2 regions of the Mesorhizobium sp. BR1-1-15 genome follow, and region 1 is predicted to be linked to the other one. Evidence: predicted binding sites of a transcription regulator. Region 1 holds the regulator's gene; the other holds the start of a gene.
What was found. The regulator PhoB, encoded in region 1, activates phosphate uptake and scavenging genes when phosphate is short. The targets are predictions, from matches to a motif close to TGTCATNNANCTGTCAT.
Positions count from the first base shown of each region.

Region 2: the regulator PhoB is predicted to act here: its motif matches at 1,867-1,883, upstream of LB541_RS10900 (PhoX family protein).

Region 1 is NZ_JAIUIF010000017.1:54,620-58,035, reverse strand. Features, by position in the region: gene pstA (phosphate ABC transporter permease PstA) at 1-37, shown strand, start outside; gene pstB (phosphate ABC transporter ATP-binding protein PstB) at 34-837, shown strand; gene phoU (phosphate signaling complex protein PhoU) at 863-1,570, shown strand; gene phoB (phosphate regulon transcriptional regulator PhoB) at 1,590-2,279, shown strand; gene LB541_RS23865 (ROK family protein) at 2,287-3,416, opposite strand, start outside.
Region 2 is NZ_JAIUIF010000005.1:32,807-36,222, forward strand. Features, by position in the region: gene LB541_RS10885 (sensor histidine kinase) at 1-335, shown strand, start outside; gene LB541_RS10890 (response regulator) at 332-988, shown strand; gene LB541_RS10895 (hypothetical protein) at 1,179-1,661, opposite strand; gene LB541_RS10900 (PhoX family protein) at 1,945-3,416, shown strand, end outside.

The DNA of each region.
Region 1 (3,416 bases):
CGCCCGCAGCCTTACCGGACGCAGAGAGGACAGATGAAACCGATGTTGTCCACCGAGTTGAATACGCCCGAAGTCGCGGTCGAGAAAGCCAAGATCGAGGTCAAGGGCCTCAATTTCTACTATGGCCAGTCGAAGGCGCTGAAGGATATCAGCCTGTCGCTGCCCGAGCGCAGCGTCACCGCCTTCATCGGGCCTTCGGGCTGCGGGAAGTCGACGCTGCTGCGCGTCTTCAACCGCATCTACGAGCTTTACCCGAGGCAGAGCGCCGAGGGCCAGGTGCTGCTCGACGGCCAGAATATCCTCGACCGCTCGCAGGATCTCAACCTGCTCAGGACCAAGATCGGCATGGTGTTCCAGAAGCCGACGCCGTTCCCGATGTCGATCTACGAGAACATCGCCTTCGGCGTCAGGCTCTATGAGAAGCTCAGCAAGGCGGAGATGGACGGCCGTGTCGAGCAGGCGCTGAAGCGCGCGGCACTGTGGAGCGAGGTCAAGGACAAGCTCAACGCCAGCGGCCTCAGCCTTTCGGGCGGCCAGCAGCAGCGCCTCTGCATCGCCCGCACGGTGGCGGTGAAGCCGGAGGTCATCCTGCTCGACGAGCCTGCCTCGGCGCTCGATCCGCTGTCGACCGCCAAGATCGAGGAGCTGATCGACGAGTTGCAGGCCGATTATACGATCGTCATCGTCACCCACAACATGCAGCAGGCGGCGCGCGTGTCGAAGCAGACCGCCTTCATGTATCTGGGCGAGCTGGTCGAGTTCGACCGCACCGAGAAGATCTTCACGTCGCCCCGCGAGAAGCGCACGCAGGACTATATCACCGGCCGCTTCGGCTGATCCCAGGCATACGAGGACCAAGATCATGGCCGAACACACAGTCGCAGCCTTTGACGAAGATCTCGGACAGATCAGCAGGCTGATCCGCGACATGGGCGATCTCGCCTCATCGATGGTCGGCGGCGCGACCAAGGCGCTCCTGAATTCCGACAACGCGCTCGCCCAGCGCGTCGTCTCCGACGACGCGATCATGGATGCGCGCCAGCGCGAACTCGACGACCGCGCCATCACCCTGATCGCCAAGCGGCAGCCCATGGCGGACGATCTGCGCCATGTCGTCGGCTCGATCCGCATGGCGGGCGATCTCGAACGCATCGGCGATCTCGCCAAGAACATCGCCAAGCGCGTCGGCACCGTCGGCCTTGCCGCCACGCCGCGCGACCTGTCGCACTCCATCGACGCCATGGCGCAGCTTGTGCTGATCCAGGTGCAAGGCGTGATCGAGGAGTATGCGGCGCGCGATGCCGCGGCACTTGCGAAGCTGCGCGCCGACGATGAACGCATCGACGTCAAATACACGTCGGTCTTCCGCGAGCTGCTGACCTACATGATGGAGGATCCGCGCAACATCACCGCCTGCACGCATCTTTTGTTCTGCGCCAAGAATCTCGAGCGCATCGGCGATCACGTGACCAACATTGCCGAAAATGCCTATTATGTGCTGACCGGCACGCAATTGCCCGCCAATCGCCCGAAGCAGGACGAGACGGCGATGTCGGCGCCAGCGGCTTGACGGCAGGGGTGACCAGTCGATGATCGCGCCACGCATCATGGTGGTGGAGGACGAGGAGCCGCTGGGTGTGCTGCTCCGTTACAATCTGGAATCGGAGGGTTATCAGGTAGAGGTGGTGACGCGCGGCGACGAAGCCGAGATCCGCTTGCAGGAGAATGTCCCTGACCTTCTTGTGCTCGACTGGATGGTGCCGGCGGTGTCCGGCATCGAGCTCTGCCGCCGTCTCCGCATGCGGCCCGATACCGAGCGGCTGCCGATCATCATGCTGACGGCGCGCGGCGAGGAAAGCGACCGGGTGCGCGGTCTCTCCACCGGCGCCGACGACTATCTGGTCAAGCCGTTCTCAACGCCGGAATTCATGGCACGCGTCAAGGCGCTGCTGCGCCGCGCCAAGCCCGAAGTTCTGTCCAGCGTGCTCAAGGTCGGCGACATCGTGCTCGACCGTGAATCGCACCGGGTCTACCGCAAGAAAAGCGAGATCCGGCTCGGGCCGACCGAGTTCCGCCTGCTCGAATTCATGATGCGACATCCCGGCCGCGTGTTCTCGCGCAGCCAACTGCTCGACAATGTCTGGGGCGAAACGATCTATATCGACGAGCGCACCGTGGACGTGCATGTCGGCCGGCTGCGCAAGGCGGTCAACAACGGCCGCATGCCTGACGTTATCCGCACCATTCGGGGCGCGGGGTACGCGATCCGCGAAGACTAGGGATATGTCACGCAACGTTCTCGCCTATGCCTGATTTCGCCTGTGCCCCCGGCGCGAAAATTTCCTGGTCGACGAAGGTCAGCGCGCGCATGGCGCAGCCCTCGCGGATCAGCGGCAGTTCGTTCGGCTCGGTGTCGAAGGAAATCGATTTCGAGTGCTGGCCGCCGGCGGTCTGGGCAATGGCCTCGCGCAGAGCCGGCTCGATCAGGTCGAAGGCGGCGGCGCTGACGCCGACCATGGCGACCGGCGCCGGATCGATCAGGGCGAACAGGCTGCCAAGGCCGTAACCCAGCGCCTCGCCGGCCTTGCGGTAGGCTTCGCGCTCCGGCCCGTCCTTTTCGCGCGCCGAGGCCGCCAGGGTGCGCATGTCGGCGTCGCTGACGTCGACGGGCTGGGTGTCCTCGCCAAGCTGCCTCGCGTTGCGCCAAATGGCATAGTTGCCGGCATAGGCCTCGACGCAGCCGCGCCGCCCGCAGCGGCAGAGCGCCCCGCCGGGGCGATGGATCATGTGGCCGAACTCGCCTCCGGATGAATGGGTGCCGGTGAACAGTTCACCCTTCAGCACCAAGCCCATGCCGATGCCGTGCGACAAAAGTATGGCGATGAAGTCGTCGCGGTAGCGCTGGGGATCGCGCCAGCGCAGCGCCACCGCCATCATGTTGCAATCGTTCTCCATGGTGGCGGGAATGCCGAACTCGGCCTCCAGTATGTCGGCGAAGGCGATGTCGGTCTGCGGCGTGATCGGCGACCACAGCATGGCGCGCGCATCCGTGTCGGTGATGCCCTGGATCGCCAGCGCGATACGGGCGATGCTGCCGACGTCGAGGTCGGGATCCTCGAACCGCCGCCTGACGATGGCCACGCATTCGCCGATCAGCGCCTCGCGCGACAGGGTCAGCGTGTCCAGCCGGCGCTGCTCCTCAGATATCACCTGGCCGGCATAGTCGATGACTGCGACGGAGAGGAAATTCAGCGACAGCACAACGGTCATCACCGCCGCGGCTTCAGGGTTGAGGCTGAGGCCGACCTGCGGCCGACCGCGTTTCAGCGCACCGGCCTCGCTCGGCTTGCTCTGCGCCAGGATGCCTTCGCCAATCAGGTCGGAGGAGATCGCCGATATGGTGGAATGGCTGAGCC
Region 2 (3,416 bases), on a different contig from region 1:
CCCGCAGTTCCGTGGCGCTGACCCTATCCAGGCAGTTGCCCGAACTGGGCGCTTCGGAGAAGATCAGCATCTATCGCTTCGTCCAGGAGGGGCTGAACAACGCTTATCGTCATGGGCAGGGCAAGGATCAGGAGGTGAAGGCCGGGATGACAGGCGGCAAGTTCTTCGTTGAAGTGTCGGATGGCGGGCCCGGATTCGACCCAAGGCGAGCCGAGGGCCTGGGGCTCGCCGGCATCAGGGAACGTATCGAAAGCATTGGTGGCCAGTTCGAGACCACGACCGGGCCACAGGGAACACGATTGATGATTACGCTAGCCGTCGAGGATCAACCATGATCGGTACCATCCGTGTCGCCATTGTCGACGACCACCCGCTGTTTCGCGAAGGCGTTACCCGCAGCCTGTCGGAGATCGGCGGCTTCGAAATGGTGGCCCAGGGCGCCACTGCGCAGGATGCCGAACGCATCGCCTCGACTTTGCAGCCCGACATATTGCTGCTCGACATCAGCATGCCGGGTGACGGCCTTGCGTCGGTGGCCGGCATACTGGGTGCCAATCCCGGACAGAAGATCGTCATGCTGACGGTCTCGGAGGCCAATGCCGACGTGGCGCGGGCGCTGAACGCCGGTGTGCGCGGCTATGTGCTGAAGGGGGTCGGCTCGCGCATGCTGGCCGAAATCCTGAATGGTGTAGCGGCCGGCGAGACCTATGTGTCGCCGACCCTGTCGGCCCGCCTGCTTTCGGACCTGCAATCGCTGCAGCCGGCCAACGGCAGGACGGATCGTCTGCGTCAGCTCACCGGACGCGAGGCCGAGATCCTGCAGCTGGTGGCGGAAGGGCTGAGCAACAAGGAAGTGGCGCTGCGGCTGGCACTGCAGGAAAAAACGGTCAAGCATCACATGACCGGTGTGCTGTCCAAGCTCAACGTCCGCAATCGCACCGAGGCGGCGCTGCTGATGCGCGAAGCGCGGGATCGGGCCGGCAGCTAATCCTGGTCGGCCGCAAGGGATCCCCGGTTTGGGATAACGACACGCATAAATGAAAACCTGAAGCGCGGTGCAGCAGCGGAACGCTCCAGGGCAAAAAAGACGGCCCCTATACGGGGCCGGAGCGACAAGGTCACCTCCGCCGGGGGGCGGCGGAGGTGACACGTAAAGCGGGCGATGCCTATTGCCCGCTCTACAACCCCTTGAGGCGGCTTATATCCGCCGCCGTCGCAGGGCGCTCGACGATCGTGCGGCCCAGAGCGTCGGTCATTTTGAAGCGACCCTTCTCGATCTCTTCCCCGAAGCCGTTAGGGTGCTGCACCACGATCTTGTTGTCGTCTATTTCGACACGATCGCCGGTTGTTGCGTTCACATGCTTGCCGGAGCTGTTGGCACCCTTCCCCTTGCCGTTGTTGCCGCCGCCATTGTTCCCGTTGCCGCCAGCGTTGCCATTGTTGCCGCCGCCGTTATTTCCATTGCCGCCATTGCCGCCATTGCCGTTACCGCCACCACCGCCATTGCCGCTGTTCCCGCCAGGCTTGGCTTGGGCGCTGGACGCGACAATGCCTGCGGCGGAACCGTGAAAATCGAGGTGATAGGGGGCTATGGTCAGCGCCAGTGCCGGCACTGCTCTCAGGGCCAGCCAGCAACAATGAGCCATGATCGAGCTGCGCATCAGTCCCTCACTTGATCGGACCGGCAAAATTCAGAGGCCATCTCGTGCAGGTACGCGACCATCGGCGACATGGCGTGTTCGTGTAAGTGGCCCACGACCGATGCCGCGGCAATCCGGACCTTCGCCCCGATCGGTTTAGGACCTTGGTCCGAGTTTCAAACCGGATGTGGCGCGAGGTTCGCGGTCAAGCTGGCGGGTGCACGAATGTCACGAAAGTGTGACCGATCGTCTATAAGGGGTCGAAACGCGTGACACGCTCCAGCCATCCAGCCAGAGGCAGACCATGACCGACCATCGCTCGCCCGACGCCCGATTCCGCACCAGCCTGCTTGAGGAAAACGACGGTCCGGCGACCAACCCCACCGAAAACCGCACCATGGGCGAAATCATTGCCGAGCGGTTCTCCCGCCGCGCCTTCCTCAAGGGCTCGCTGGCCGTCTCGGCCATCGCCGCCACCGTCAGCCCGCTGGCGCTCGTGGCCGCCGACGATGCGCGTGCCGCCGAGGGCTCCGCCTTCTCGTTCGAGGAACTCGAAGCCGGTATCGACGACAAGCACCATGTCGCGCCGGGCTACGATGCCGACGTGCTGTTGCGCTGGGGCGATCCGCTGTTTGCCGATTCGCCGGAGTTCGACCCGGCCAGGCAGTCGGCTGAGGCCCAGGCAAGACAATTCGGCTACAACAATGACTATGTCGGCTATATCGGGATCGGTGGCTCCGCCGAGCACGGCCTGCTGGTCGTCAACCACGAATACACCAATCCGCATCTGATGTTCCCGGGCATCGTCAGGATCGTCGAGAAGGACGGCAAGAAGGCGGCCGAACTCGCGCCGCTCTCGAAGGAGCAGGTCGATGTCGAGATGGCGGCACATGGCGGCACCATCGTCGAGATCCGCAAGGAAGGCGGCAAGTGGCAGGTGGTGCGCGACGGCAAGTTGAACCGCCGCATCACCTCCAACACCGAAATGGCGCTGTCGGGCCCGGTCGCCGGTCATGACCGCGTCAAGACCAATGCCGACCCATCCGGCACCAAGGTCATCGGCACATTCAACAACTGCGCCGGCGGCGTCACGCCTTGGGGCACCTATGTCATGGCCGAGGAGAACATCCACGGCTATTTCTCCGGTGAACTGCCGGAAGGCCATAAGGAAGCCGCCAATTACAAGCGCCTCGGCATTCCGGAAGGCGCCTATGAATGGGGCGCGCATTACGATCGTTTCGACCTCGCCAAGGAGCCGAACGAGCCCAACCGTTTCGGCTGGATCGTCGAGGTCGACGTCAACGATCCGACATCCACGCCGAGGAAGCGCACCGCAATGGGCCGCTTCAAGCATGAAGGCGCCGAATCGATCGTCGCCAAGGATGGCCGCGTCGTCTTCTATCTCGGCGACGACGAGCGCTTCGAGTACGTCTACAAATTCGTCACCGCGGGCCGTTTCGATCCGGACGACCGCGCCGCCAACATGAACCTGCTCGACGACGGCACGCTGCATGTCGCCAAATTCGCTGCGGACGGTACGGTGGACTGGCTGCCGATCGTCTTCGGCCAGGGCCCGCTGACGGCCGAGAACGGCTTTGCCGGCCAGGCCGACGTGTTGATCGAGACGCGGCGTGCCGCCGACCTGCTCGGCGCCACCAAGATGGACCGTCCCGAGGACATCCAGCCCAATCGTGTCAACGGCAAGGTCTATGTCATGCTGACCAACAATTCCAAGCGCAAAGCCGACCAGGTCGACGCCGCCAACCCGCGCGCCGA